Regions from separate parts of the Streptomyces sp. NPDC088706 genome, predicted to be linked through region 3. Evidence: riboswitches for the same ligand, from Rfam matches in the RefSeq annotation. Region 3 holds a riboswitch; each other region holds the start of a gene.
The links. Region 3 has a riboswitch for cobalamin ahead of ACIQAK_RS32310 (CoA-acylating methylmalonate-semialdehyde dehydrogenase). Riboswitches for the same ligand answer to the same signal wherever they lie in the genome.

Region 1: linked by a shared signal. The riboswitch ahead of ACIQAK_RS00290 (cobalamin biosynthesis protein) and the one ahead of ACIQAK_RS32310 (CoA-acylating methylmalonate-semialdehyde dehydrogenase) in region 3 are both predicted to bind cobalamin.
Region 2: linked by a shared signal. The riboswitch ahead of ACIQAK_RS17740 (ABC transporter substrate-binding protein) and the one ahead of ACIQAK_RS32310 (CoA-acylating methylmalonate-semialdehyde dehydrogenase) in region 3 are both predicted to bind cobalamin.

The regions. Positions count from the first base shown of each region.
Region 1 covers NZ_JBIVLW010000001.1:50,133-59,673, reverse strand. The annotation lists gene ACIQAK_RS00310 (cobyrinate a,c-diamide synthase) at 1-726, opposite strand, end outside; gene cobO (cob(I)yrinic acid a,c-diamide adenosyltransferase) at 720-1,319, opposite strand; gene ACIQAK_RS00300 (putative cobaltochelatase) at 1,319-3,352, opposite strand; gene ACIQAK_RS00295 (cobyric acid synthase) at 3,349-5,055, opposite strand; gene ACIQAK_RS00290 (cobalamin biosynthesis protein) at 5,096-6,061, opposite strand; cobalamin riboswitch at 6,168-6,369, opposite strand; gene ACIQAK_RS00285 (hypothetical protein) at 6,471-6,701, opposite strand; gene ACIQAK_RS00280 (inorganic phosphate transporter) at 6,714-7,970, opposite strand; gene ACIQAK_RS00275 (class II aldolase/adducin family protein) at 8,247-8,906, shown strand; gene ACIQAK_RS00270 (alpha/beta fold hydrolase) at 9,040-9,541, shown strand, end outside.
Region 2 covers NZ_JBIVLW010000006.1:237,439-246,979, reverse strand. The annotation lists gene ACIQAK_RS17755 (acyl-CoA dehydrogenase) at 1-799, shown strand, start outside; gene ACIQAK_RS17750 (acyl carrier protein) at 888-1,163, shown strand; gene ACIQAK_RS17745 (beta-ketoacyl-[acyl-carrier-protein] synthase family protein) at 1,160-2,383, shown strand; cobalamin riboswitch at 2,500-2,687, shown strand; gene ACIQAK_RS17740 (ABC transporter substrate-binding protein) at 2,748-3,797, shown strand; gene ACIQAK_RS17735 (iron chelate uptake ABC transporter family permease subunit) at 3,809-4,858, shown strand; gene ACIQAK_RS17730 (ABC transporter ATP-binding protein) at 4,855-5,634, shown strand; gene ACIQAK_RS17725 (PRC and DUF2382 domain-containing protein) at 5,761-6,780, opposite strand; gene ACIQAK_RS17720 (adenosylcobinamide amidohydrolase) at 6,978-7,760, shown strand; gene ACIQAK_RS17715 (sulfite oxidase) at 7,764-9,035, opposite strand; partial or broken gene ACIQAK_RS17710 (homoserine O-acetyltransferase) at 9,085-9,541, opposite strand, start outside.
Region 3 covers NZ_JBIVLW010000028.1:19,908-29,448, forward strand. The annotation lists gene ACIQAK_RS32290 (oxygenase MpaB family protein) at 58-933, opposite strand; partial or broken gene ACIQAK_RS32295 (citrate/2-methylcitrate synthase) at 1,051-1,935, opposite strand; gene ACIQAK_RS32300 (enoyl-CoA hydratase/isomerase family protein) at 2,008-3,075, opposite strand; gene ACIQAK_RS32305 (acyl-CoA dehydrogenase family protein) at 3,072-4,226, opposite strand; gene ACIQAK_RS32310 (CoA-acylating methylmalonate-semialdehyde dehydrogenase) at 4,223-5,725, opposite strand; cobalamin riboswitch at 5,953-6,132, opposite strand; gene cobF (precorrin-6A synthase (deacetylating)) at 6,320-7,144, shown strand; gene ACIQAK_RS32320 (hypothetical protein) at 7,329-7,526, opposite strand; gene ACIQAK_RS32325 (FAD-dependent monooxygenase) at 7,925-9,130, opposite strand.

The DNA.
Region 1 (9,541 bases), on a different contig from region 3:
CGCCGGCTCCCACGGCTCGTCCGGCAGCGCGGGCGCACTCCGGGCCAGCGCCATCAGCGCGTCCAGGTCGCACCCGGCCCGCACCCGCTCACCCATGGCCCGTACGGCGTCCACCGCATCGCCCTGCCGCTCGGCCACCGGCACCAGACCCAGGTGGCGCGAGGGCGTGGCGACCTGAGGCGCCCGGCGCAGCACGCCCAGCACCGGCAGGCCGGACTCGTCCAACGCGTCCCGCAGCAGCGCCTCGTGCCGGTCGGAGGCCACCTTGTTCAGGATCACCCCGCCGATCCGCACCTCCGGGTCCCAGGAGGCGAACCCGTGCACCAGGGCGGCCACCGAACGGGACTGCGAGGAGGCGTCGACCACCAGCACCACGGGCGCCCTGAGCAGCTTCGCCACCTGCGCGGTGGACGCCAGCTCCCCCTGCCCCGAGGCACCGTCGTACAGCCCCATCACACCCTCGACCACGGCGAGGTCGCACCCCGCCGACCCGTGCGCGAGGAGCGGGGCGATCAGCTCCGTCCCGCACATGTACGCGTCGAGGTTGCGGCCGGGGCGTCCCGTCGCCAGCGAGTGGTACCCCGGATCGATGTAGTCCGGGCCCACCTTGTGCGGCGAGACGGCGAGCCCGCGCGCGGCGAAGGCGGCCATCAGGCCGGTGGCAACGGTGGTCTTGCCGCTGCCGGAGGCCGGAGCGGCGATGACCAGGCGGGGCACACTCACCACTCGATGCCCCTCTGGCCCTTCTGCCCCGCGTCCATCGGGTGCTTGACCTTCGACATGTCGGTCACCAGGTCGGCGGCCTCGATCAGCGCGTCCGGCGCGTTGCGGCCGGTGATCACCACGTGCTGGGTGCCGGGCCGGTTCCGCATCACCTCCACGACCTCGTCGGTGTCGATCCAGCCCCAGTGCAGCGGGTAGGCGAACTCGTCCAGCACGTACAGCTTGTACGTCTCGGCCGCCAGGTCGCGCTTGACCTGCTCCCAGCCCTCGCGGGCCTTGTCCTCGTTGTCGAGCTGGCCGTCCCGCTGCACCCAGGACCAGCCCTCGCCCATCTTGTGCCAGTCGACGGAGCCGCCCTCGCCGCTCGCGCCCAGCACCTTCAGCGCGTTCTCCTCGCCGACCTTCCACTTCGCCGACTTCACGAACTGGAACACCCCGATCGGCCAGCCCTGGTTCCAGGCCCGCAGCGCGAGCCCGAAGGCGGCGGTCGACTTGCCCTTCCCGATGCCCGTGTGGACGAACAGGAGCGGGCGGTTGCGCCGCTGACGGGTGGTGAGCCCGTCGTCCGGCACCGATATCGGCTGTCCCTGCGGCATCAGGCGGCCCTCCCGGCGGCGGTGACGTCCTTGACGAGCCCGGCGATCGAGTCGGCCCGCAGCTCGTCGAGCGTGACGGCGGTGCCTCCCAGTTCCCGGGCGAGTTCCCCGGCGAGACCGAGGCGTACGTACCCCGACTCGCAGTCCACGACGACCGAGGCCGTCCCTTCGGCCCGGTGCAGCCGCGCCGCCCGCCCCGCGAGCGCCACCGGTTCCGGACCGCCGGTCGCCCGGCCGTCCGTGACGACGACGAGCAGGGGCCGGCGCGAAGGATCGCGCAGCCGCTCGACGCGCAGGACGTCATGGGCCTTGAGCAGCCCGGCGGCGAGCGGCGTACGCCCCCCGGTCGGCAGCGACTCCAGACGGGAGGCGGCCGCGTCCACGGACGAGGTCGGCGGCAGCGCCACCTCGGCGTCCTTGCCCCGGAAGGTGACCAGGCCGACCTTGTCCCGCCGCTGGTAGGCGTCCAGCAGCAGCGACAGCACGGCGCCCTTGACCGCGCTCATCCGCTGCCGGGCCGCCATCGACCCGGAGGCGTCCACGACGAACAGCACGAGGTTGCCCTCCCGCCCCTCGCGGGTCGCCTGCCGCAGATCGTCCCGGCGCACCACGAGCCCGCGCCCGGAGCGCCCGCGCGCCCGCTGGTGCGGGGCGGCGGCCTGCACGGTCGCGGCCAGGTGCAGCTTGGTCAGCGACCCCTCGGGGCGGCGCGCGCCGGTGGTACGGCCGTGCTCGGTACGGGCCCGGGAGCGCCGCCCCGCAGCCCCCTCACCGAGCCCCGGCACGCTGAGCATCTTCGTACGGAACGGCTCGGCGGAGGCCACCGGCCGCTGCTCGGCCCCGGCGGACCGGCCGGGCGCTTCGGGAGAGCCCGCGGGGGCCTGCGCCGGCGTGTCGCCGCCGTCCGAGGCCGGAGGCGGCGGGCGGTCGCCATCGGCCTGGGGCGGCACGCCACCGCCACCACCGTCGTCGTTCCCGCCCCCATCGGGATCGGGATCGTCGTCGCCGCCCCGCCCCTGATCCCCGGCCGCCTGGTCCAGGGTCTGATCGAGCTTGTCCTCGTCCAGGCCCGGCGCGTCGAACGGGTTGCGGCGCCGCCGGTGCGGCAGCGCCAGCAGAGCGGCCTGCCGTACGTCGTCGGCGGTCACCTCCTCGCGCCCGGCCCAGGCGGCGAGGGCGGTCGCGGTACGCGCCATCACGATGTCGGCCCGCATCCCGTCGACCTCGAACGCGGCGCAGGTCGCGGCGATCTGCCGCAACACGCCGTCACCGAGGAGGACGCGGGGCAGCAGGGCACGCGCGCCGGCGATCCGCTCCCGCAGCGCCGTCTCCTCCTGCGCCCAGCGCGCGGCGAACCCCGCCGGATCGTCGTCGTACGCGAGCCGGCGCCGCACGACCTCCACCCGCTCGTCGGTGTCCCGGGAGGCGGCCACCTCGACGGTCAGTCCGAACCGGTCCAGCAACTGCGGCCGCAGCTCGCCCTCCTCCGGGTTCATCGTCCCGACCAGCAGGAACCGTGCCGCATGCCGTACGGAGACGCCCTCGCGCTCGACGTACGAGGCCCCCATGGCGGCCGCGTCCAGCAGCAGGTCCACCAGGTGGTCGTGGAGCAGGTTGACCTCGTCGACGTACAGGATCCCCCGGTGCGCGTCGGCCAGCAGCCCCGGCTCGAACGCCTTCACGCCCTCCGAGAGCGCCCGCTCGATGTCCAGCGCCCCCACGAGCCGGTCCTCGGACGCCCCGACCGGCAGCTCCACGGTCCGCGCCGGGCGCGACACACCGGCGGCCTCCGTGTGCGGCCCGTCGGGACACGCCGGATCGGGGGAGAGGGGATCACAGGAGAACCGGCACCCCGGCACGACGGAGACCTCGGGCATGAGGGCGGCCAGCGCCCGGACGGCGGTGGACTTGGCGGTCCCCTTCTCGCCCCGCACGAGCAGACCACCGACGGCGGGACTGACGGCGTTCAGCAACAGCCCGAGCCGCAGGTCGTCCTGGCCGACGATCGCGGTGAAGGGATAGGGCGTACTCACGTGGCCTCCTCGTTGACGTCAACATCATCAATGTCAAGCCCGGCGGGCCTTGACCCGGCGGACCCGGCAAACTCAAGCCCCTGGGACTCGCCCGCTTCCCTCTGCGTCTCCGGGCGAGCAAAATCAAGCCCCTCCGGCGCTTGAGGAGCGGGGTCCGGGGCAGCGCCCCGGCTCTCCGACGACGCGCCCGCCCCCAGCGGCGGCGCCCCCGGCGGCACGAACGGCAACCCCACCGGCGCGCCCCCCTCGATCAACCGCCACAACGCCTCCGTATCCGCATGCTCCTCCACCAGATCCCCCAGCCGGTCGAGCTGCTCCTCCCGCAGCACCCCGAACCGGGTGTCCGGCGCGGGAACGAACCGCCGCCCGGCGGCCTGGGCCACCTCCTCCAGGAACCGCCGCCGGAACCCGTCGCTCTCCAGCGACCCGTGCCAGTGCGTCCCCCACACCGCCCCCACCCGGCATCCGTCCAGGAACGGCTCCCCGCCCCGCACATCGGCCACCCCGTGGTGGATCTCGTACCCCTCGACCGGCTCCCCGAGCGCCGAACCCACCGGCCGCGCCAGCGTCTTGGCCCGGTCGAACCGGATGCGTACGGGAAGGAGCCCCAGCCCGTCCACCACCCCCGCCCGCGACTCCACCTCGTCCTCGATCCGCTCACCGAGCACCTGGAACCCGCCGCAGATCCCCAGCACCGGCCGGCCCTCCGCCGCCCGCCGCACCAGCGCGTCCGCCAGCCCCCGCTCCCGCAGCCAGGCCAGCGCCTTCACCGTGCCGCGCGTTCCGGGCACGATGACCAGGTCCGCGTCGGCCAGCTCGTCGGCCCGGTCCACGAACCGCACGACGACGCCCGGTTCGGCGGCCAGCGCGTCCACGTCCGTGAAGTTCGACATCAGCGGCACCGCGCAGACCGCGACCCGCAGCACGTCCTCGCCGTGCGGGGGCGCCACGACCGACTCCCGCACCGCACCCCGCAGGGAGACCCGCAGGCCGTCCTCCTCGTCGATGCCGAGCCCATGGGCGTACGGCAGCACCCCGTACGTCCGCCGCCCGGTCAGCCCGTACAGCATGTCCAGCCCCGGCTCCAGCAGCGAGACGTCACCCCGGAACTTGTTCACCAGGTAGCCCGCGACCAGCGACTGGTCCTCCGCGCTCAGCAGCGCCGTGGTCCCGAAGAACGAGGCGAAGACCCCGCCCCGGTCGATGTCCCCGACCACCAGCACGGGGAAGCGGGCCGCCCGCGCGATCCCCATGTTCACGATGTCGGTCCGGCGGAGGTTGATCTCGGCCGGCGACCCGGCCCCTTCACAGATCACCGCGTCATAGGTCGACCGCAGCTGCTTCAGGCACTCCACGACCGTCCCGAGCAGCGCCTCCTGCCGGCCCCCGTGGTAGCCCCGGGCGCTCATCTCGCCGACCGGCTTCCCCATCAGGACGACCTGGCTGGAGCGGTCGCTGCCGGGCTTGAGCAGCACCGGGTTCATCAGCGCGGTCGGCTCCACCCGGGCCGCCTGCGCCTGCATCGCCTGGGCGCGCCCGATCTCCGCGCCCTCACGGGTCACGAAGGAGTTGAGGGACATGTTCTGCGCCTTGAACGGCGCGACCTTCACGCCCCGGCGCACCAGCCAGCGGCAGATGCCCGCCGTGACGACGCTCTTGCCCGCGTCCGAGGTCGTTCCCGCGACCAGCAGCCCACCGCTCATGCCCGCTCCCCGTCCCGTTCGGCGTTCCGTGCCGGACCGTTCATGACCGTCCCCGCCTCCGTCCCGCGACCAGGTGGCCCGCGACCGTCCGGCCCACCACGCACACGCCGAGGGCCAGCGCACCCACCCGGCGCGACAGCCGCACCGCGCGTTCGATGTCCGCGCTCCGCACCTCGCGCCCGGACCGCCCGTTCAGCACCGGCCGGTGCTCGACGCGCCCCGCGTACGCCAGCGTCCCGCCGAGCCGTACGCCGAGCGCTCCCGCGAACGCGGCCTCCACCGGTCCCGCGTTCGGGCTCGGATGGCGCCCCGAGTCCGCCTTCCAGGCGCGTACGGCCTCCCGGGGCCGCCCGCCGCCCACCACGGCCAGCGCGGCCGTCAGCCGGGCACCGGGCCACCCCGCGAGATCGTCCAGGCGCGCCGAGGCCCAGCCGTAGCGGCGGTAGCGGGGCGACCTGTGACCGACCATCGCGTCGAGCGTGTTCACGGCCCGGAACCCGACGAGTCCCGGCACGCCGCCGATCGCCCCCCACACCAGCGCGCCGACGACGGCGTCCGAGGTGTTCTCGGCGACCGACTCCACGACGGCACGGGCGATCTGCGGCCCGTCCAGGCAGTGCGGATCGCGCCCGCACAGGTGCGGCAGCCGCTCCCGGGCCACCTCCAGGTCCCCGGCGGCCAGCGCGCCCCCGATGGCGCGGGCCTCCCGGCCCAGCGACGTACCCCCGACGACCGACCAGGTGGTGGCGGCGGTCAGCGCGACGGCGAGCCCGGGGCGGCCCCGTACGGCGCGGGCGGCCAGCGCGGCGGCCCCCACGGCGCCTCCGGCGCAGAGCAGGGTGTGCAGCGCGCCCCGGGCCCGGTCGTCACGCCACAGCAGCGACTCCACCCGCGCGGCGGCCCGGCCGAAACCGGCGACGGGGTGACCCCGCCGAGGGTCGCCGAGAGCCGCGTCGGCGATCAGCCCGGCGGTGGCGCCGTACGCGAAGACGCGATCGACACGCACGGGTCAGGCCGTCGTGGATCGGGAGGTTCCGGTGTGCGGGGGCAACGGATGCGGCGCTCGGCGGCCAGGCATGGCGTTAAGTCCTTAACTCAGGGTCCGCGCCCTGGTTCGACGTGACCGGCGACGAGAGTCTCCTGGCTTCCGGATCCGCAGTTCCCCCGGCCTTCCAGCCCGTGTGGTGAGGGCCGTGACATCCGGTGTGGGGGAGTGCTCCCCGGTGACAGTGGCGGGACCGCGCCGGATTCGCACCGGCTTCCTCTTCTGTCGCCGTGAATGGCTCCGGCAGTCCACCACGCTGCGAGAACAACCGTCAACTTGCTGTTGACCTGCGGGGGGCCGGTGTGCGCAGACGCACATCGGGCCGGACACACGGTGGTGTGTCCGGCCCGGGGGAGTGCGCTGGGGCGCGTCAGGCGACGATCAGATAGATCCCGTACGCGACCGCCGCCACGCAGGCCGCGAAGCAGGCGTACGCGCTGGTGCGCGCCAGCACGGCCGAACCGCCGACGGCGCCGCCGGCGGCCGGGGCCGACAGCTTGGAGAGGGCGACGATGCCCAGGGTGAAGACGCCGACCAGTGCGACGGTGACCACGAGACTGACACCGAAGACGGAGGCGAGAGCTGCCCAGTCGATTTTCATACGGATCTGTCCTTACACCGTGGCCGAGGGCCGCGCCGTGTCGTCCGGCGCTGCGGCCGGAGCCGGGATGGTGGTCATGAGGTCGGGGTGGGAGCCGATGGGCGGCGGCTGGACCGCGGCGATGGCCGTGGTGACGATGCCCTGGGGCTCGTCGCTGTCCGTGTCGTTGACGTTGGTGTGGTCGACCGGCTGGCGGCGCGAGGCCAGCCAGATGGCGAAGGAGCCACCGACCAGCAGGATCGCGGTGACGGTGATGCCCCACGGGCCCTGCTTGGTGAGGAACTCGGCACCCGCGCCGACCAGACCCGCGGCCGGGAGCGTCAGGCCCCAGGCGACGAACATCCGGGTGGCGGTGGACCAGCGGACCACCCCGCCCTTGCGGCCGAGGCCCGCGCCCATCACGGCACCCGAGCAGGACTGGGTGGTGGAGAGCGAGAAGCCGAGGTGCGAGGAGGCCAGGATGACGGTCGCCGCGCTGGTCTGGGCGGCGAAGCCCTGCGGCGGCTTCAGGTCGGTGAGGCCCTTGCCCATGGTGCGGATGATGCGCCAGCCACCGAGGTAGGTGCCGAGCGCGATGGCCACACCGGCGGAGACGATGACCCACATCGGCGGGTTGGAGCCGGGGGCCAGGACGCCGCCGGTGACCAGGGCCAGGGTGATGATGCCCATCGTCTTCTGGGCGTCGTTGGTGCCGTGGGCGAGCGAGACGAGACCGGCCGAGGCGATCTGTCCGGCCCGGTAGCCCTTGGCCGTCGACTTGAGCTGGTTCTCGTCGGTGACGTTCCGGTTGATCCGGTACGTCAGCTTCGTGGCCAGCATCGCGGCGAGACCGGCGACCAGCGGGGCGGCGATCGCGGGGAGCAGCACCTTGGTGACGACGGTGCCCCCGTTGATCGAGGACCAGCCGGCCGACATGACGGCGGCGCCGATCAGACCGCCGAACAGGGCGTGGGAGGAGCTGGAGGGCAGGCCGACCAGCCAGGTCAGCAGATTCCACAGGATGGCGCCGACGAGCGCCGCGAAGATGACCTCGGTTCTGAGGCCGTTCTCGTTGACGATCCCGCCGGAGATCGTCTTGGCGACCTCCACCGACAGGAACGCGCCGATGAGGTTGAGAACGGCGGACATGGCCACCGCTGTCTTGGGCTTCAGTGCGCCGGTCGAGATGGTGGTGGCCATCGCGTTGGCGGTGTCGTGGAAACCGTTCGTGAAATCGAACACGAGAGCTGTTACGACCACAATCGCAAGCAGCAGCGTGATGTGTTCCATTTACCCAGGCAATCGTTCGACGTCAGTGGCACATGGACCGTAGGCAACCTGAGTGAACGGAAGATGAACTGAGCGGGGCGCTGTGGTGACCCCAACCGGCAGGTGGTGGTTCCGCTTGTGTGCGGCAGGGGCTGTGGGAGACCGGTGGGGCACCGGCTGGTCTGGTCTTTGCCCCTCATCGGTGAAGTTCTTGACCGGCGGTCCCGGGCCGGAAGAGATCCCCGTCACTCGGGTGATGGCGTTCCGGTTCCGTGCCTCCGGCCCTACGCTCGCCCCATGAGCGAGCAGCAGCCGGAATCCGTCGCCCGGGCCTGGCGGCAGGTGGTCGGCGCCGCCCGCCGCAGCGCCGCCGACGGGCTGGTCGTCGGCACCTCCGGCAATGTGTCGGCCCGCGTCGGAGACCTGGTCCTGGTGACCCCCAGCGGGGTGCCCTACGACCGGCTCGGACCGCGGGACGCGGTCGGGGTCGACCTGGCGGGGCGGCAGGTCCTCGGGGACCTCGGGCCGACCAGCGAACTCCCCCTCCACCTCGCGGTCTACCGGGAGACCGGCGCCGCCGCCGTGGTCCACACCCACGCGGTGCACGCCACCGCCGTCTCCACCCTCGTCACCGAGGTGCCCCTCGTGCACTACGCGGCCGCGATCCTCGGCGGCCCCGTCCGCACCGCCCCCTACGCCCGCTACGGCACCCCCGAACTGGCCGACGCCATGCTCACCGCCCTCCGCGACCGCACCGGCTGCCTGCTCGCCAACCACGGCACCGTCACCTACGGCTCCACCCTCGACCAGGCGTACGAGCGCACCGCCCAGCTGGAGTGGCTCTGCCGGCTCTGGCTCACCGCGAGCGCCCTGCCGGGGCGCAGCCCGGCCCTGCTCACCGAAGCCCAGCTGGCCGAGGTGGCCGACGCGCTCCAGGGGTACGGGCAGCCGGAGTGAGGGACCCGGGTCCGGGCCCCCGCCGGCCCGGCCGCACCGGACGGCCCCGCCCACCGGCACCGCCCGCCGGCCCGGCCGCACCGGACGGCCCCGCCCACTGGCACCGCGCCGCCCGCCCCACCACACTGGAGCGGTGCGCCCGGCAACTGCGACGGCAACGGCCGTCACCACCTTCCTCGGCGCCGGTGCGGCAGCGGTCGCGGCCGGCCGGTACGCCAGCGACGCCGCCCTCAAGGCGGCGCCAGGACGTCCCCTCCCCACCGACCGCAGACTCACCGTGCACGCCACGGCGATCGAGCGGATCACCCTGACCCGCTCCCTCACCGCGCTCCGCCCCGGTACGTACGGGATCGAGGGCCCCGGCGTGCACGCCGTGGTCGGCCCCGTCGTCGAGGGGGCCGAATCCACCGCCGACACCGTCGTCCGCCGACTGGAGCGGGTCACCCGCGGCCTGCTCGAACCCGGCATGAAGGTCCGCCTCACCCCCGAGCTGTACCGCGGCGACCCCGGCAGCGCCCTCGGCCTGGAGTACCGCGAGGTCGAGATCCCCGGCGAGCTCGGCGGACTGCCCGCCTGGTGGGTGCCCGGCGAGCGCGACACCTGGGCCATCACCGCCCACGGCCTGGGCACCACCC
Region 2 (9,541 bases), on a different contig from region 3:
CGCGATCACCGCCGAGGGCGACAACCTCGCCGTCCACGCCAAGGCCGCCGCCGAGATGCTGTTCGGCGTCACGGTCCGGGATGAGGCGCAGGAGGCGACCGGGGAGCTGGACGATCCCCGCTTCCTGGGCCGGTTGCTCGCGGCGGTGGAGGACATCTGGTTCGACCGTGCCCGGGAGAGGATGAGCGCCGCCCCGTCCGGCGACCCGCTCGGCCGCTGGAACGCCGCCTCGGGGCCGGCGCTGCGCGGGGTGGAGGCGTACGGCTACCGACAGGCCGGCGAGGCCTACGAGCAGGCCGCCGCCGCCCTGCCCGACGGGCCGGCCCGCGAGCGGCTGACCGAACTGCACCGGCTCTTCGCCCTCCAGTGGATCGCCCGCAACAGCGGTGACCTGCTCGCCGCCGGACGGCTGACCGCCGATCAGGTCACCCTCCTGCCCGACGCGGTGGAGCACCTCATCACGACCGTGGCCCGGCACGCCCCCGACCTGGTGGCGTCGTTCGCGCTGCCCGAAAGCCTGATGTCGGACTGGCCGATCGCCGGACCCGGTTACGCGGACGCGTACGACGACCCGGAGGGTTCCTGGCACCGGGGCCGCAGGCCGGGCCCCGGGCGCCGCACGGCGGATTTCCGGCGGCCCGCCTGCGGCAGCAGGCGGCGGCGTCCGCTGCGCGAGAAGGTGGCGGCGCTCGGTACCTGGGGCGTGCTGCTGGCGTACTGGGGGACCACATCGGTGCTTGCCCGATGGTTCGAGAAGCCGCAGGTGAGCGCAGACGAATCGGTTCGCCCCAGGGCGTAACCGGAGGATCGTCGTCCAGTTATTTCGGGGGCGGGGCCGCTGTGCGAGCCACCCGCCCCCCAGGAAGACGCCGATGAGAGGAACGACCATGACGACCATCCACCCGAAGATCACCGAGGTGCTGACCGCGACGTTCAAGGTGCCCGCCGCCGAGATTCTGCCGCAGTCCACGATGGACAGCCTGGAGATGGACTCCCTGGCCGTCGCCGAGTTCGCCGTCATCATCAAGGAGACCCTGGGGGTCGCCGCCGACTCCGAGAAGCTCTACAAGGACGCCACCTTGGCCGACATCACCGCGTTCATCGACGCTGCGGTCGGCGGCGGGGCGGCGGGCGGTGCGGTCCCGGTGAGCAACACCCGATGAACCGACCCGCCATCGCCGTCACCGGCCTGGGGATGATCACTCCGGCCGGCCACACCACCGACACCACCTGGGACGGGGTCTGCCGCGGGGAGTCCTTCGCGCACACCGTCCCCGAACTGCACGGCTGCGCCGTCGACTTCGCCTGCACGGTCTCCGGCATCGACCTGGACGAGGCGGTCGGCGGCCGCAGCGCCTTCCGCATGGGCCGGTACGTCAAGTTCGCCGTCCTCGCCGCCCGGGAGGCGGTGGCCGACGCCGGACTCGACCCCGCCCACTGGGACGGCGCCCGCGTCGCCGTCGTCGTCGGCACCAGCAGCGGGGGATCCGCCGGACTCACCGAACAGGCCGTCGCCCTGGAGCGGCGGGGCCCCGAGGCCACCTCGCCCTCGGGCATCCTGCTCACCATCCCGAGCATGCCCGCGGCCGAGATCGCCATCCAGATGAAGGCCACGGGCCCCAGCCTGGCACCGTGCACCGCCTGCTCCTCCGGGGTGACCGCGCTCTCCGTGGCCCGCGACATGCTGGCGCTGGGCCGGTGCGACATCGCGATCGCCGGCGCCACCGAGTCGATCGTCTTCCCGGTCGCCATGACCGGTTTCGCCCGCTCCGGTGCGGCGGCGCCGCGGGACGGGGACCCCGCCCGCCGGTGCCGCCCCTTCGCCATCGACCGGGCCGGACTCGTCATGGGCGAAGGCGCCGCGATCATGGTCCTGGAGCGGGCGGAGGACGCCCGCGCCCGAGGAGCGGCCCCCCGGGCGCTGCTGGCCGGCACCGGCGCCACGACCGACGCCCACCACCCCACCAGCCCGCACCCCTCCGGGCAGATCGCGCGGGCGGCCGTCGACGCGGCGCTGGCCGACGCGGGCTGGCGGGCCGAGGACGTCGACCACGTCAACGCGCACGGCACCTCGACACCCCAGGGCGACGCGACCGAAGCCGCCCTCATCGGCCGGGCCTACCCGCACCGGCCGCCCGTCACCGCCCCCAAGGGCGTACTGGGCCACTGCATGGGGGCGGCCGGTGCCATCGAGGCGGGGCTGACCGTCCTGACGCTCCAGCACGGCATCGTCCCGCCGATCGCCAACCTGGACGCCCCCGACCCCACGTTCGCCATCGACTGCGTCACCAAGGCCCCGCGTGCGCTGCCCGTACGACGGGCCGTCAGCCACTCCTTCGGGTTCGGCGGGCAGAACGCGGTGATCGCGCTCCAGGCCCCGTAAGGGAGTCCGCCGGCTTCACGGCAGCGAGCCGGGCCGGTGCGGCGGGACGATCCCGCGCCGCACCGGCCCGCCGGGGGAGTGGTCCGCGCACCGGCTCTGAGCTGCGCGAAGACCCGTGATAGCTTGCCGGGGCCAGTCGAACCCCAGCGACGGGGTCAGGGAATCCGGTGCGAGACCGGAACTGACGCGCAGCGGTGAGGGGGACGGGCGGGGCCACGGCCACTGGAGCACACACGTGCTCCGGGAAGGCGTCCCGCCCGGACGAACCCGAGTCCGAAGACCTGCTGGCACCCGCGCCCCGCACCGGGGCTCGGGCACCGTACGACGGGCTCCGCGGCTGGGCCCAGAGACACCGAGGTCCTCCGTGCTGTCCAAGGCCACCCCTGCCCCGATACGCACCGCCGTCCTGTTCGCGGCCGGCGTCGTCCTGCTCACCGCCTGCGGCGGCGGGACCACCAACTCCTCCGCCGACGGCGGCGCCAAGGCCGACGGCTTCCCGCTCACCCTCAAGAACTGCGGGCGCACCGTCACGGTGAAGGCGCCGCCCCGGCGGGCCGTCTCGGTCGACCAGGGATCGACGGAGATCCTCCTCTCGCTCGGCCTCGCCGACCGGCTCGCGGCCACCGCGACCTGGAGCGACCCGGTCATGAAGGGCCTGGAGAAGGCCAACAAGGGCGTCGAGCGCATCTCCGACAACCGGCCCTCCTCGGAGAAGGTCCTCGACAAGGAGCCCGACTTCCTCAGCGCCTCCTTCGCCTCCACCCTCGCCAAGGGCGGTGTCGCCCCCCGCGAACAGTTCGAGAAGCTGGGTGTCCCCACCTACATCTCGCCCGCCGACTGCGTCGGCAAGGACAACGGTGGCGGCGGTGACGGAGCCCGTACCGCACCCCTCACCATGGACAGCGTCTACACCGAAGTCCGTGAGCTGTCCGAGGTGTTCGGCGTCCCCGAGCGCGGCGACGCCCTGGTGAGGAAGCTCCAGGCGCGGGTGGCCAAGGCCACCGACGGCGTCGAGGCCTCGAAGGCCTCCCTCCTCTACTGGTTCTCCGACTCCAAGGCCCCCTACCTCGCGGGCTGCTGCGGTGCCCCCGGTGTCATCACCCGGGAGCTCGGCGCGAAGAACGTCTTCGACGACACCCACGACGAATGGCCCCAGATCAGCTGGGAGACCGTCGCCGACCGCAACCCCGACGTCCTGGTCATCGGCGATCTGAGCCGCACGATGCAGACGGCCGAGAGCGCCGAGAAGAAGATCGAGTTCCTGGAGTCCAACCCGGTCACCAGGACCATGGACGCCGTCAGGAACCGGCGGTACGTGCTGCTCAGCGGACAGGCGATGAACCCCACCATCCGGACGGTCGAGGGCCTGGAGCGTGTCGCCGCCGGGCTGCGCGACTTCGGGCTCGCGGGGTGAGCGGCGGCAGCCTGACGGTGGAGCGGCCCGCCGAGGTACGACGGGTGGGCGCGTCGGCCCGGGCGCTGCTCTGGACCGGCGGGCTCCTGCTCCTGCTGTTCTCCGTCGCCGTCGCCGTCACGATCGGGCCCGCCCGGATCTCCGTCCCCGACGTCTGGTCCGCCGTCGCCTCCCATCTGGGCTTCGGCGCCTCGGAGCTGAGCCCGATCCGGGACGGCATCATCTGGAACCTGCGCATGCCGCGCACCCTGCTCGCCGCCGTGTGCGGCGCCGGGCTCGCGGTGTGCGGCACGGTGATGCAGTCCCTGCTGCGCAACCCGCTCGCCGACCCGTTCGTCCTCGGCGTCTCCTCCGGGGCCTCCACCGGGGCAGTCGTGGTGGTCGTCCTCGGTGTCGGCGGCGGAGCGGTGTCGCTGTCGGCCGGGGCCTTCGTCGGCGCCATCTGCTCGTTCGCCCTGGTCCTGCTGCTCAGCCACACACTCGGCTCCACCACCGACCGGGTGGTGCTCTCCGGTGTCGCCGCGATGCAGCTCTTCTCCGCCCTGACCTCCTTCGTCGTGATGACCTCCGCCGACGCCGAGCAGACCCGCGGGGTGCTCTTCTGGCTGCTCGGCTCGCTCAGCGGGGTCGGCTGGAGCGAGGTGGCCCTGTGCGCCGCCGTCCTCGCCGTCTGCCTGGCCGTGTGCCTGGCCCACGCCCGTACGCTCGACGCCTTCGCCTTCGGGCAGGACGCCGCCGCCGCGCTCGGCGTCGACGTCGCCCGCACCCGGATCGTGCTGCTGTGCACCACCGCCCTGCTGACCGCGGCCCTCGTCAGCTCGGCCGGGGCGATCGGCTTCGTCGGCCTGGTCCTGCCGCACGTGGCCCGTGCCCTGACCGGCTCCGGGCACCGGCGTCTGCTGCCGGTCACCGCACTCGCCGGGGCGGTCTTCCTGGTGTGGGTCGACACCCTGGCCCGTACGGTCCTGGACCCGCAGGAGGTGCCGGTCGGCGTGGTCACCGCGCTGATCGGCGTCCCCGCGTTCGTCCTCGTCCTGTACCGCACCCGGAGCACGCCATGAACAATTCCGAGGGGCTGCGCGCCGACCGGGTCGGCCGGGAGGCCGGCGGCCGGCTCATCCTCGACGGGGTGGACATAGCCCCGCCGCCCGGCGCCACCGTCGGCCTGCTCGGCCCCAACGGCTCCGGCAAGTCCACCCTGCTGCGGATCCTCGCGGGCCTTCTCGCCCCGGACACCGGCACCGTCATCCTGGACGGCGACCCCCTCGCCGGCCTCGGCCGCCGCACCGTGGCCCGCCGGATCGCCGTGGTCGACCAGCACGCCGGCACCCAGGTCGACCTCAGCGTCCTGGACGTCGTACGCCTCGGCCGCATCCCGCACCGCCGCGCCTGGTCCGCCCCCGACCGCGGCGACGAGGAAGCCGTCACCGACGCCCTGCGGCGCACCGGCCTCACCGACCGGGCCGCCCAGTCCTGGCACACCCTGTCCGGCGGCGAACGCCAGCGGGTCCAGATCGCCCGCGCGCTGGCCCAGCGGCCCCGCGAACTCCTGCTGGACGAGCCGACCAACCACCTGGACATCCAGCACCAGCTGGAACTGCTCGCCCTGGTCGCCGAGTTGCCCCTCACCAGCGTCATCGCCCTGCACGACCTCAACCTCACCGCGATGTTCTGCGACCGGATCACCGTGATGAAGGCGGGCCGGGTGATCGCCGGCGGCACCCCGGCCGAGGTCATCACCGAGGAGCTCATCGAGGACGTCTACGGGGTCCGGGCGGTCGTCACCCCGGACGGGCCTCAGGGACGTCCCTCGGTACGGTTCCTGCCGCGCCGCTGACGGCGCCGGGCCGTCACCCAGCGGGCGGCGGGCTCCGGACAGCCCTCCGGGCGGACCCGTTGCGCGAGTCCGCCCGGAGGCCGAGGACATGGGAGCCGCCTTCCGGCCGCCGAAGGGGGTGTGCCGTCAGCGGCGGCGCCCCTTGCCGAATTCGCCACCGGTGTCCTTGCCGGTGTCCATGTCCTTGCCCTCCCCGTAGTCGATCTTCTCCTTGCGGACCTCCGCGGAGACTTCCTTCTGCTCGGTGACCTTGTTGGTCTCCATACGGACCCGCTCCACCGGGACGGCCTCCTTGCGGACGGTGGCGCGCTCCGCGTGCAGGGTGACCTCCACGTCCTGCTCACCGAAGTCCGTGGTCCCGGTCACCTTCTCACCGGGCCGCAGCGGCTCGCGGACCACCCGCACCTCCTCGTGGGAGACGGGCACGGACCGGGTGACCTCCTCGGTCACCACGTACTTGTGCAGCCTCGCCCGGCCGCTCTCGTACTCCTCCGTACCGACGTGCAGCTGCTCCTCGGAGCGGATCATCTCCTCCTTGCCGCTCATGTCGGCGCCGCGGGACGTACCCGCTCCGGCACCCGCCAGCGGGCGGGACGTGGCGGAGGTGTCCGTGTCACGGTGCTTGCCGGTGCCGGTCATATCGGCTCCGGTGGTGCCCGCGGCCTGGGCGCTCGTGGTGGTCCTGCCGGTCGCCTTGGCGTTCGGCGGCGTGCCCGTGCCACGGGCCCCGCCCGCCCCTGCCGCGCCCATGGCGCCGGTACCGGCGACGGTCCGGGCGTCCGCACCGGTGCCGGTGCCCTTGGTGTCACCGAGGTTGCCGGTCTTCCTGGTCAGGCCGTAGTGGCGGTAGAGCTCCTCCTCCTCGGCGACGGAGAGGTGCGCGTCGGCGTCCACCCGGGGCGCTTCCTTGACCGTGTCCTTGGAATGCGCGACGTGCAGGTCGGAGCCCACCCGACGGGCTCCGGCGAGCGGTACGAAGCTCTCCTTCATGCCGAACATGCCGGTCTTGACCGTGACCCAGTCGGGCTTGCCGGTGTCGTCGTCGACGTACACCCGGCCCACGCTGCCGACCTTCTCGCCCTCGTTGTCGTACACGGTCAGACCGTCGAGCTCTCCGGAATCCGTGAAACCGTCAGCGGCTCCCATAACCGAAACCCTCCTCGCTGGGCGCGCCCTGTGGGTGGCTCCACCAGATGTAGGCACGTCCGGCTTCCATCGCGCCCCACCCGCCTGGACGCTGCAACCGCCCGGCCACCCGGGCCCGGGAGATCCGGAGGCCCGGTGGTCGCTGCTGGCCCCGTACCGGGCCGCTGAGCGGCCCCCGGACCGGTTAGGCCGATCGGGTGAGCGGGAGGGGCCCGCATAGGATCGCCGGAGCGCGGCGGCCCCGGGAGGACGGGCCGTCGCCGGTCCCGCCGAGCCACCAGGGGTGCGTCATCCGTTCCGTACGCGTCCACCTGCCCGCCCGCCGCGGCGACATCCCGGACCGGCGCCGCGAACTGCGCGACCGGCACGAGGACGGCCACCACCTCCACCACCTCGTGTGGCGGCTGGGCCCCGGAGTGCGGGTCTGCGGCAGCGCGGTGCTCGGCGGCGGCATCGGCCCCCGCGCCTGGATCCTCAATGCCCAGGTCCCCGGCGGCTACCCCCGCCTCGACCCGGACCGCCACCTCGCCGAGATCGCCGCCGCCGAGGGGCTCACCGGCCCCGGCGCCGGGCTGATGACCGCCGCCGACGTCGCCGCGTACACGACCGGCCACGACGGCGGTGTCACCGCGACCGTGACGGCGGGCCTCGGCGTACGGGGCTGGGCGGCGGCCCCCGAGACCGCCACTCCCGCACCGCCCCGGCCGGGCACGGTCAACATCGTGGTCACACTGCCCGCCGCACTCTCCGACGCCGCCCTGGTCAACGCCGTCGCCACCGCCACCGAGGCCAAGGTCCAGGCCCTGCTGGACGCCGGACTCGACTGCTCGGGCACCCCCACGGACGCCGTGTGCGTCGCCGCCCCGGAGCCGGGTCCCGGCGGCGGCGAGCCCTTCGCCGGGCCCCGCTCCACCTGGGGCGCGCGGATCGCCCGCGCCGTGCACACGGCCGTGCTGGCGGGGGCCCGTACGGCGGGGTGAGCCTCAGCTCACCGTCACGGGATGCCGCACCACCGCGTCGAAGAGATACCCCTGCGTGTTGTGCGCCGTCGTCTTCGGCTGCGTACGCCCCGACCGGTCCGTGGCGCGCGCCAGCAGCTCCGCCGGGCCCCGGTGTGCCGGCACCCAGTCCACCGACCACCGCACCCAGCTCCAGGCCCGGGGCCGGTCGTGCAACCGGGCCCGCCGCCAGAGCTGCCCACCGTCGGTGCTGACCTCCACCGACCGCACCGGCGCCCCGCCCGACCACGAACGGCCGGTCAGCACCGTGCGGCGACGGGCGGGGAACGAGGCACCCCGCACCAGCTCGAAGGCGCTCTTCAGCGTCTGCCGGGTCAGCGGGGCGCTGCCCTCCGGCGGATACCCGGGACCGAACAGGCGGTAGAGGCCGGTGTTCCACGGGGTGAGCAGCGGCTCCGCGCTCACCTCGATGTCCCCGAGCCACTTGATGTTGGCGATGCCCACCCACGACGGCACGATCACCCGGACCGGGTACCCGTGGTCCGGCGGCAGCGGCTCGCCGTTCATCTCGTACGCCAGCAGCACGTCGTCCAGCGCCTTCGCCACCGGCACCGGCCGCCGCACCCGGCCCAGGTTCACGCCGTCCGTGACGACCTCGGCGTCCAGGCCGCGCGGCAGCACGTCCACGGCGTGCCGCCCGGTCCCGGCCCGGCGCAGCACATCCCCCAGCCGCACCCCGCGCCAGCGGGCCGTGCCGATCGCTCCGAGTGTCCAGGCGGTGCCGCTGACCGCCTGTCCCTGCTGCGAGGCGAAGAAGCTGCGCCCGTTGCCGGCGCACTCCACGAAGGCGGTACGGCTCACCGAGGGCAGCGCCCGCAGGTCGGCGTAACCGAAGTCCACCGGGCCGCTTTTCAGCCCGTCACCCCAGACCGTCAGCTTCCAGGTGCCCCGGTCGATGCGCGGGGTGGCGGTGTGGTTGCGGACGAAGAACCGGTCGGCGGGGGTGAGCAGCCCGGTCTCCTTGAACGCGGCGAAGTTCGTCTCCGCGTTGGTGCCGCGCAGCGTGAACAGCTCCGGCGGCAGCGGCTTGACCACACCGGGCAGCCCGGCGGCCGCCGCCTGTGCCGCCTGTGCCGGGGCGGCGACCGAGGCCGGCGGCAGCGCCGCCGAGGCGGCCGCGAGGAGCTTGAGCAGATCGCGGCGGTCGATCCCGGCGGAGCGCGCCGCCCCGGCGGACCACTGCCGCAGCCGTATCCGGTCGTAGGCGTCCTCGGACGGTGGGGATGGCGGGGTCATGGCAGCTCCTCGCAGAGAACGGGGAAACGGGGGAGGGGGGAGAAGAGGGTGGCAGCAACTCCTGGATGAGCGAACCCACCTGCTCGGTCTCGATGAGGAAACCGTCATGTCCGTAAGGAGAGTTGACGATCCGTAGGGCGTCCGCCCCCGGCAGCAGCGCCGCCAACTCCTCCTGCTGGGAGAGCGGGTACAGCCGGTCCGAGTCGACGCCCACGACCAGCGCGGGCATCCGCGCCCGGCGCAGCGCGCGGGCACTCCCGCCCCGGGCCCGGCCGACGTCATGCCCGTTCATCGCCTCGGTGAGCACCACATAGCTGCCCGCGTCGAACCGGCGCACCAGCTTCCGCGCGTGGTGGTCGAGATAGGACTCCACCCGGTAGCGCCCGCCGCGCCCCGGCACCTCGCCCGGCTGCGGCTCACCGCCGAAACGGGAGCCGAGCTCGGGCTCGCTGCGGTACGTGATGTGGGCGATGCGGCGCGCCTGGCCGAGGCCCCGGTGCGGACCG
Region 3 (9,541 bases):
GCCCCCGCGGGCGAGGGCGGCGGCACGGTCACCGCATGAGCCGCCGGGGCCCGGACTTCACGCCCCCGCGGGCGAGGACGGCGGGGTCATCGCCCACCGGATGGTCCTGGTCAGCGCCTTCCCGGCCGGCCGTACGCAGACCTCCTCGACCCCCGGCACCCGGGGCAGCCGCAGCGGCTCCCGGGCCCACGGCGGCAGCGCGGCCACGGCATTGGCGGCGAGTACGGCGTACGGGGGACGGGCCGGCCAGGGCAGCGGCGGGTGCAGCAGGATGAAGCGGGCCGCGTCCAGGGCCTCCTGGGTGGCGCGCAGCTCCGGGCGGTAGGCGGCGATGCGCCCGGCCAGCTCCGCGCGGTCGTGCGGCGGGTCGGGGACGCCGAGGGCGTGGGCCACCGTCGCCATGTCGTGGATGTACCCGTCGCACCCGGCGCCGTCCAACGGCCGCTCCCCGTACCGCTGGTGGGCGCGGAGGAAGCTGTCCACCTCGGCGATGTGCACCCAGCACAGCAGGTGCGGATCGGCCGCATGGTACGGCTCGCCGGAGGGTGCGGTCCCGCGTACCCGCTCGTGCACGGACCGTACGCGGTCCACCGCCTCCCGTGCGTGCTCGTCCGTGCCGAACGTGGTCACGGCCAGGAAGGTGCTGGTCCGCTGGAGCCGGCCCCAGGGATCGCCCCGGAACCCCGAGTGGCCTGCCACGGCGGCCATCGCCAAGGGGTGCAGCGACTGCAGGAGCAGGGCGCGCAGCCCGCCGATGAACATGGACGCGTCCCCGTGCACCCGGCGGACGGGCCGGTCCGGGCCGAACCAGCGGGGGCCGGGGGTGTCGTGGATACGGGCCCGGTTCTCCGGCCCCGAGGGGCCCGCCACCCGCGAGAACAGGCTCCTGCCGAGCCGTTCCCGTACACCGGAGCCTGGCGCCGCTCTGTCCATGGGTTCCAGTATGCCGGGCGGGGGCCCCGGAGGGCCGGGCTTCGCTACGGAAACCCGGGCCGTCCACTCCGGCGTGGCGGACTTCGTCCGTACGAGCTCCTCGGCGCGGGCCGGAGATCAGTGGGACTCGACCGGGGGAGCGGAGACCGCGCGCTGGTCGGGGCCGTTGTAGACGCCGAGCGGGCGGATCAGCGCGTTGTGTTCCAGCTGCTCGCTGATGTGGGCGGTCCACCCGGTGATCCGGCTCATCACGAAGATCGGGGTGAAGGCCGCGATGTCGAAACCCATCAGGTGGTACGCGAGGCCGGCGGGGTAGTCCAGGTTGGGGTGGATGTCCCTGCGGCTGATCATGGCGTGGCGGAGCGCCGTGTGCAGGGTGGCCAGCCGGGTCACGTCCGGGTCGCCCGAACGCGCCACCAGCCGGTCGGCGGCCTCCTGCATGATCGGTACGCGGGAGTCGCCGTGCCGGTAGACGCGGTGGCCGAACCCCATGATCTTCCGCCCGGCCGCCAGCGCCTCGTCCAGCCACTCCTCCGCCCGGTCCGGATCGCCGATCTCGGTGAGCATGTGCATCACGGCCTCGTTCGCCCCGCCGTGCAGCGGACCCTTCAGCGCCCCGATCGCCGCCGTCACCGCGCTGTAGAGGTCGGAGAGGGTGGAGGTGACGACCCGGGCGGTGAACGTCGACGCGTTGAAGCTGTGTTCGGCGTAGAGGATCAGCGACACCTCGAAGCAGCGCACCACCCCCCGGTCCGGCACACTCCCGAAACACATGTGGAAGAAGTTCTCCGCGTACCCGAGCGAGGGATCGGGCGCCACGGGGGCGAGCCCGTGCCGCCGCCGGTGGTCGGCCGCCACGACGACCGGCAGCCGGGCCAGCAGGGCGAGCGACTTGGCGTGATGGGCGGCGGTGCTGCCGTCCTCCTCGGTCGGGTCCTCGGAGCCGAAGAAGCTCACCGCCGTCCGCAGCACGTCCATCGGGTGGCAGGTCTCCGGCAGCCGGGGCGCGGACGAGGTTGGCGGCCATCGGGCCGCCCATGTGGCCGAGGCCGACGAATGCGACGGTCGTGGTGGTCACCAGGGCACCTCCTGCGGTGAGTCGTCTGCGGCGAGGGAAAGCCCCTCGTCGCCGGTAGGAGCGAAGTACCGGGCCACGTCCGCGTCGGTGACCTCCACCAGCGTGGCGGGCGACCAACGGGGTGTCCGGTCCTTGTCGATCACCTGGGCCCGGATGCCCTCCACCAGGTCGGGCGAGGTCAGGGCCGCGCACGAGACGCGGTACTCCTGCTCCAGCACCCTTTCCAGCGGGCCGAGTTCACGCGCCCGGCGCAGCGAGGCGAGCGTGACCTTCAGCGCGGTCGGCGACCGTCCGAGGATCGTGGCGGCGGCCTCGCCGGCCGCCGGCGCGTCGGAGCCGAGCAGCCTCTCCACGATCTCCTCGACCGTGTCGGCCGCGTAGCAGTGGTCGATCCAGGCCCGGGCGGCCTCCAGCGTGCCGGCGGGCGCGTCCCGGACGTGGTGGCGCAGGACCGCGCCGGGCGGTCCGGTCCGCAGCTCGGCGAGGAACGCGGGCAGCTCGTCCACCGGTACGAAGTGGTCGGCCAGCCCGCACAGCAGAGCGTCCCGGGCCCCCACCACCGCACCCGTCAGGGCGAGATGGGTGCCCAGCTCGCCGGGGGCCAGCGCCAGCAGACAGGTGCCGCCGACATCCGGCACGAAGCCGATCCCGGTCTCCGGCATGGCCACCTTGGACCGCTCGGTGACGATCCGGACGCTGCCGTGCGCCGAGACGCCGACCCCGCCGCCCATCACGATACCGTCCATGACCGCCACGTACGGCTTCGGATAGCGGGCGATCCGGGCGTCGAGCCGGTACTCGTCGCGCCAGAACGCGGCCGAGGCCTTGCCGCCGACGCGGGCGTCCTCGTAGATGGACCGGATGTCGCCGCCCGCACACAGGCCGCGCTCCCCGGCTCCGGTGATGACGACGGTGGCCACCTCGGGGTCGCGCTCCCACCGGTCCAGGGCCGCCGCGATCGTCCCCACCATCGCGTGGGTGAGCGCGTTGAGCGCCTTCGGCCGGTTCAGGGTCAACACCCCCGTGCTTCCCTCGGTACGCACCCGTACGAGCTCCTCGGTCATCGCAGGGCTCCCGTCAGGCTCCGGGCCACAATGACGCGCATGATCTCGTTGGTCCCTTCCAGGATCTGGTGGACCCGCAGGTCCCGCACGATCTTCTCGATGCCGTACTCGGCCAGATAGCCGTAGCCGCCGTGGAGCTGGAGCGCCCGGTCGGCCACCGAGTAGCCGGTGTCGGTGGCGAAGCGCTTGGCCATCGCGCACAACTCCGGTGCCCCGCCCACCTTCCGGTCCAGCGCCTCGGCGGCCTGCCGCACCAGGGCCCGGGCGGCGGTGAGTTCGGTCGCCATGTCGGCCAGCCGGAACTGCAGCGCCTGCGCGTCCAGCAGCCGGGCCCCGAACGCCTCCCGGTCCGCGAGATGGGCCAGGGAGCGGTCCAGCGCGCTCTGCGCCCCGCCCAACGAGCAGGCCGCGATGCCGAGCCGGCCGCCGTTCAGGCCGTTCATCGCGATCCGGAAGCCCTCGCCCTCGGCGCCGAGCAGCCGGTCGGCCGGGATGCGCACCCCGTCCAGCACGACCTGCCGAGTGGGCTGCGCGTTCCACCCCATCTTCCTCTCGTCGGCCCCGAACGAGAGCCCCGGGTCGCCCCGTTCGACGAGGAACGCGGAGATCCCGCCGGGCCCGCTGTCGCCGGTGCGGGCCAGCACGATGTAGAGGTGCGCGGCGCCCGCCCCGGAGATGAACTGCTTCGTCCCCGTCAGTACGTAGTGGTCGCCGTCGCGCACCGCGCGGGTGCGCAGTGCGGCCGCGTCGGAGCCCGCGCCCGGTTCGGTCAGGCAGTAGCTGCCCAGTTGCTCCATGGTGCACAGCTCCGGCAGATACCGGCCGCGCTGCGCCTCGGAGCCGTAGCGGTCGACCATCCAGGCGACCATGTTGTGGATCGAGAGGTAGCCCGCCACCGACGGGCAGCCGGTGGCCAGGGCCTCGAAGACGAGGACCCCGTCGGAGCGGGACAGCCCGGAGCCGCCCACGTCCTCCCGTACGTACACGCCCCCGAGGCCGAGCCCCGCCGCCTTGCGCAGGACGTCGACGGGGAAGCGCTTGTCCTGATCCCAGGCCACGGCGTGCGGGGCCAGATGCTCCTGGGCGAAGTCGAGTGTCGTCTCGACGACCGCGAGCTGGTCGTCGCTGAGCAGGGTGGTCACAGCGTTCACCCCATGGTCGGAATCGTGAAGCTCGCGCCGTCCCGGATACCGGAGGCGGGCCAGCGCGAGGTGACGGTCTTGGTGCGGGTGTAGAAGCGGATGGCGTCCGGCCCGTGCTGGTTCAGGTCCCCGAAACCGGACCGCTTCCAGCCGCCGAACGTGTGGTACGCCACCGGCACCGGGATCGGCACGTTCACGCCGACCATGCCCGTGTCGACCCGCCGGGTGAAGTCGCGGGCGATGTCACCGTCCCGGGTGAAGAGGGCCACGCCGTTGCCGTACGGGTGCTCCGAGGTCAGCCGCAGCGCCTCCTCGTAGTCCGCCGCGCGGACCACGGAGAGCACCGGGCCGAAGATCTCCTCCTGGTAGATCCGCATGTCCGGGGTGACCCGGTCGAAGAGCGAGGTCCCGGCGAAGAACCCCTCCTCGTGCCTCTCCAGGGTGAAGTCCCGCCCGTCCACGACCAGTTCGGCGCCCTCCTCGACACCGAGGTCGACATAGCCGCGCACCCGGTCCACCGCGTCGCGGCCCACCAGCGGCCCGAAGTCGGCGTCCGGGTCGTCCGAACGGCCGATCCGCAGCTCGGCGATCCGCTCGGTGAGCCTGGCCACCAGCGCGTCGGCGGTCTCCTCACCGACCGGAACGGCCACCGAGATCGCCATGCACCGCTCACCCGCCGAGCCGTAACCGGCACCGATCAGCGCGTCCACCGCCTGGTCCAGGTCGGCGTCCGGCATCACGATCATGTGGTTCTTCGCCCCGCCGAAGCACTGCGCCCGCTTGCCGTGGGCGGCGGCGGTGGCGTAGATGTGCGCGGCGACCGGCGTCGAGCCGACGAAGCCGAGGGCTTTGACGCGCGGGTCCTCCAGCAGGGTGTCCACGGCCTCCTTGCCGCCGTTGACGACGTTCAGGACCCCGGGCGGAAGACCCGCCTCCAGGAACAGTTCCGCCAGCCGCAGCGGTACCGACGGGTCCCGCTCGGAAGGCTTGAGGATGAAGGCGTTTCCGCAGGCCAGAGCGGGCGCGGCCTTCCACAGCGGGATCATCGCCGGGAAGTTGAACGGGGTGATGTCCGCCACCACGCCGAGCGGCCGGCGCAGCGAGTGGACGTCGATCCCGGCCCCCGCGTTGTCGCTGAACTCGCCCTTCAGCAGATGCGGGACACCGGCGGCGAACTCCACCACGTCCAGCCCGCGCGCGAGGTCGCCGTGCGCGTCGGCCACGGTCTTGCCGTGCTCCGAGGAGAGCAGCCGGGCCAGCGAGTGCTTCTCCCTCTCGACCAGCTGGAGGAAGCGCGGCAGCACGCGCGCCCGGCGCTGCGGGTTCCACTCGCCCCACTCGACCTGCGCCTGGGCCGCGTCGGCCATCGCAGCCTCGGTCTCGGACCGGCCGGCCAGTGGCACCCGGGCCTGGACCCGGCCGGTGTTGGGGGCGTGGACATCACCGTACGTGCCCGAGGTGCCGGGTGTGTGCTTGCCGCCGATGAAATGGGTGAGTTCGCGGACCATGGAAACCTGCTCTCGTCGGTGAGATCGTCAGGAGAGATCCGGAGATGGCGCACGGGCCCCACCACCCAGGCCGCACCGGTCGGGTACGCGCGGGGCGTGGCAGGGCTCGCCGTCGGGGGACGCGAAGGGCGGGGGCCGTCAGGGGGCGGGAAGAACCGCTCGCCGGGACGGGCCTGCGGGGCCGTGGGTGCGGACCTGTGCCCTGCGTGTCTGCTCCATCCTCGTGGAAACACGGAAGATCCCGCGGCCGGTATCCTGGCTCCCGGATCAGCGCGCGCCCTCATGCCTTCCCGACGGCGCCTGCACCGTCAGTGGCGTGTCCTGCGAGGACGAACTCCCCGGTCACAGTGGCGGGACCGCGCCGGAATCGCACCGGCTTCCCTGACACCACGGACCTTGAGGGTGTCCGGCTGTACGCCGGTCACCCCGCTCCTCACGAACATATAGTTGGACGTCCTAGTAAGTCCACCCCGCCCGGTCCACGTCGTGTAGAAGCCGGTCGGCGGCGACGAGGCCGGGCCGCATAGGGTCGGTGGCGTGCGCACCCGGGTCCTCGGGGGCGCGCGCAGGGACGAAGCAGGAAGAACGGCTGACATGAGCGACGCACCACGCCACATCCTCGTCATCGGCATGGGAGCCGGCGACCCCGACCACCTGACCCTCGCCGCGGTGAAGGCGATGCGCGGGGCACAGGTCTTCTTCGTCCTCGGCAAGGGCCGGGAGAAGGAGTCCCTGACCCGGCTGCGGCGGGACATCCTGGCGGAGCACCTCACCGGCCCCTACCGGGTCGTGGAGGCCGAGGACCCCTGGCGGGACCGCACCCAGGACGACCGGGGGCGCTACACGTCGGCGGTGCACGACTGGCGGCACCGCCGCGCCGACATCTGCGAGCGCCTGATCATCGAGGAGCTGGCGCCGGGGGAGTGCGGGGCCTTCCTGGTGTGGGGCGACCCGTCCCTGTACGACAGCACCCTGGCGATCCTGGAGGACATCCGGGCCCGCGGCACGGTGGAGTTCGACCATGAGGTGGTCCCCGGGATCAGCAGCGTCTCCGCGCTCGCCGCCCGTCACCGCACCTCCCTGAACCAGGTCGGCCGCCCCATCCACATCACCCCCGGCCGACGGCTCGCCGAGGGGTTCCCGGACGACGACGGCGACATCGTGGTGATGCTCGACGGTCATGAGAGCTTCACCCATCTGACGGGCAGAGGGCTGTGGATCTACTGGGGCGCCTACATCGGCACCCCGGACGAGATCCTGGTCTCCGGACCGCTCGACGAGGTCGCCGGGCGGATCAGCCGGGTGCGTGCCGAGGCCCGCGAACGGCACGGCTGGATCATGGACACGTATCTGCTGCGCCACCGGCCGGAGGGCACCGACGCCCCGGACGCCCAGGGCGGCTCCGGTCAGTCGAGGTAGTGCGCGCGTCCCTGGTCGTCGAGGCCCACGGACCCTCGGGGATGACGCAGAACTCGTTGCCCTCGGGGTCGGCGGCGTCGACGACGAGTGCGGTGATCTGCGGGGGTGCGTCTGCCATGCCGCGATTCTCTCCTCTGCGGCCGACGTCCGGCAGCCGCACCTCGTCGTCGCTCCCGACCGGAGATCAGCTGCGGGACTCGTGCGCCCGGATCACGCCGAGCCCGTGGCCGAGGCTCGGGCACTCGGCGGTCAGGTCGTTCCCCCGCACCAGATAGTCGTGCACGCGCCCGTCCGCGGGCCGCTCGACCGCTCGGTACAAGGTGCCGTTCACGGTGATCGTCCAGTCGTCGCCGTCCTGGGCCCACCCGACTGTCTTCTTCATATCGCGCTTCCCTCACTCGTCGCCGCCGCCGGTCGGCGGCCGGGTATTGGCAAGAAGAACGGCCTGTGACGCTCGGTGGTTCCGGCTCGCCTACGCCATTCGGTTACATCTGGGTCACCATGCCCGCACGAATTGACCGGAAGTCAGCGAAGGGGCGAAGAACGGCGGAACAGGGTGCGGTGAGGGGATGAGCGCCGCCTGCCCGGGGCCGGATCTTGCCAGGATGCCGATCCGGTCCCGGGCAGTGATGCAGGAGCGCCCGCTCCGCGCCCCTGTGCTGACCATTCGGCACCGGGGGCCGGTCCGGATTGGTCCGGGGGGCGCTCCGCGTCCTCTGTCACCCGTTCGGGTCGATGGCAGTTCCCGCCGTCGCCCCGACGGCCGCGCGCCGCACGTGGTCAGACGCGCAGGTGCGCGTAGTCGGGGAGTTCGATCGCATCCGCGGGAGGTGTGAACAGCTTGCCGGTCATCTGTCGTACGGGACCGGTGGTCGCCAGCCGGAGGGCGCCGTGCAGTGCGGCGATGCCGGCCCGGGTACGGGGGTTGGCCAGTCGTGGTGCTCCCGGAGGGAGGGCCTGCGCCTTGGCCACGTAGGGGCGCATGATCCGCTCGTACCCGGCGAACGCGTCACGGTGGTGGACGTGTGCGGCGAGCTCTCCGGCGAGCACGTAGGCGCCGGTGAGGGCAAGGCTGGTCCCCATGCCGCTGATGGGCGAAGCGCAGTACGCCGCGTCACCGAGCAGGGCCGCGCGTCCCCGCGACCACGTGGCGGAGTGGACCTGGCCGACATGCTCGAAGTAGAAGTCGCGGGTCCGGCGCAGCTCCTCGACGACGCGGGGAGCGAGCCATCCGGCGTCGGCGAACACATGGGCCAGCAGGTCTCGCTGGGACGCGTCGTCGAGGTCCTCGTAGCCGCGGGGAGGGCTGAGGAAGGACAGCGTCGCGCGGATCGTGCCGTGGCGGTCGGGGCGCAGGTTCACGGCTCGCCCACCGGGGGCCGAGTACCAGCGCCACCAGTCCGTGTCCTCGGTCTCGCGGGGGATGGTGAAGTAGGCCGTGTAGAGCCCCTTGGAGGTGATCTTCGCGGCGTCGCCCACGATGAGCGGCCGGGTCGACGAACGCATGCCGTCGGCGGCGATGACGAGGTCGAAGTCCTCTCGGCCGCCGCCGGCGAAGGTCACCTCTACGCGGTCGCCGTCGTCGCGCAGCCCTGCGATGGAATCGCCGAAGCGGTATTCCGCGTCCTCTCGGGTGTGTTCGACCAGGAGGCGGGCGAGATCGCCGCGCAGGATCTCCAGTTGCGCGGTCCAGCCGTCGCTGTCCGCGGTCCCGGCGGGGAACTGGGCGCGTGTCCTGCCGTCCGCTCCGACGAAGCACGTGCCCAGCTCGCCGGTGTCGGCCGCGGCGATGGCGCTCTCGATCCCCATCATGCGGGTGACTTCGCGTCCCGCGCCCCGCACGTCGATGTTCTGCCCGGCGGTCCGCACCGCTCCCGCGCGCTCCACGACGACCGGCTGCCAGCCGTAACGGGCGAGCCAGTACGCCAGGGCGGGACCGGCAATGCTGGCGCCGCTGATGAGCACACGTTTCGGGCCGTTCTCCACAGGTGTCTCTCCTTGATCCGATGGTTGCGACAGACGCCATGAGACGCCGGGATCTCCCCGCCCTCGGACCGGCGCGGGGGTCAGCGGCCCTGAGCGCCCGTGGCCTCCTGCGCGTCCTCGACCGCTCCCGGAGCGCGTCCCGCAGGGGGCCCCACCGGCGTACGGGGTGCAGGACCACGTTCCGCCCGAAGAGCGTCTGTCCGTGCCGATCGCCCCTGCGCCATCTCGACGAACCACCAGGTCCCCGCCAGTACGAACGCCCACGGCAGCGTGTTGGTCACAGCCGCCGCCCAGGGCATCCCTCCGTGCACTCGCTCCAAGCCTGTCATCACGGCCCAGGCGGTCAGCAGTACGTACGTCACCCTCAGCCGCCGATGCTTGAACATACGCCTCCGGCTACCCAGGGCGATG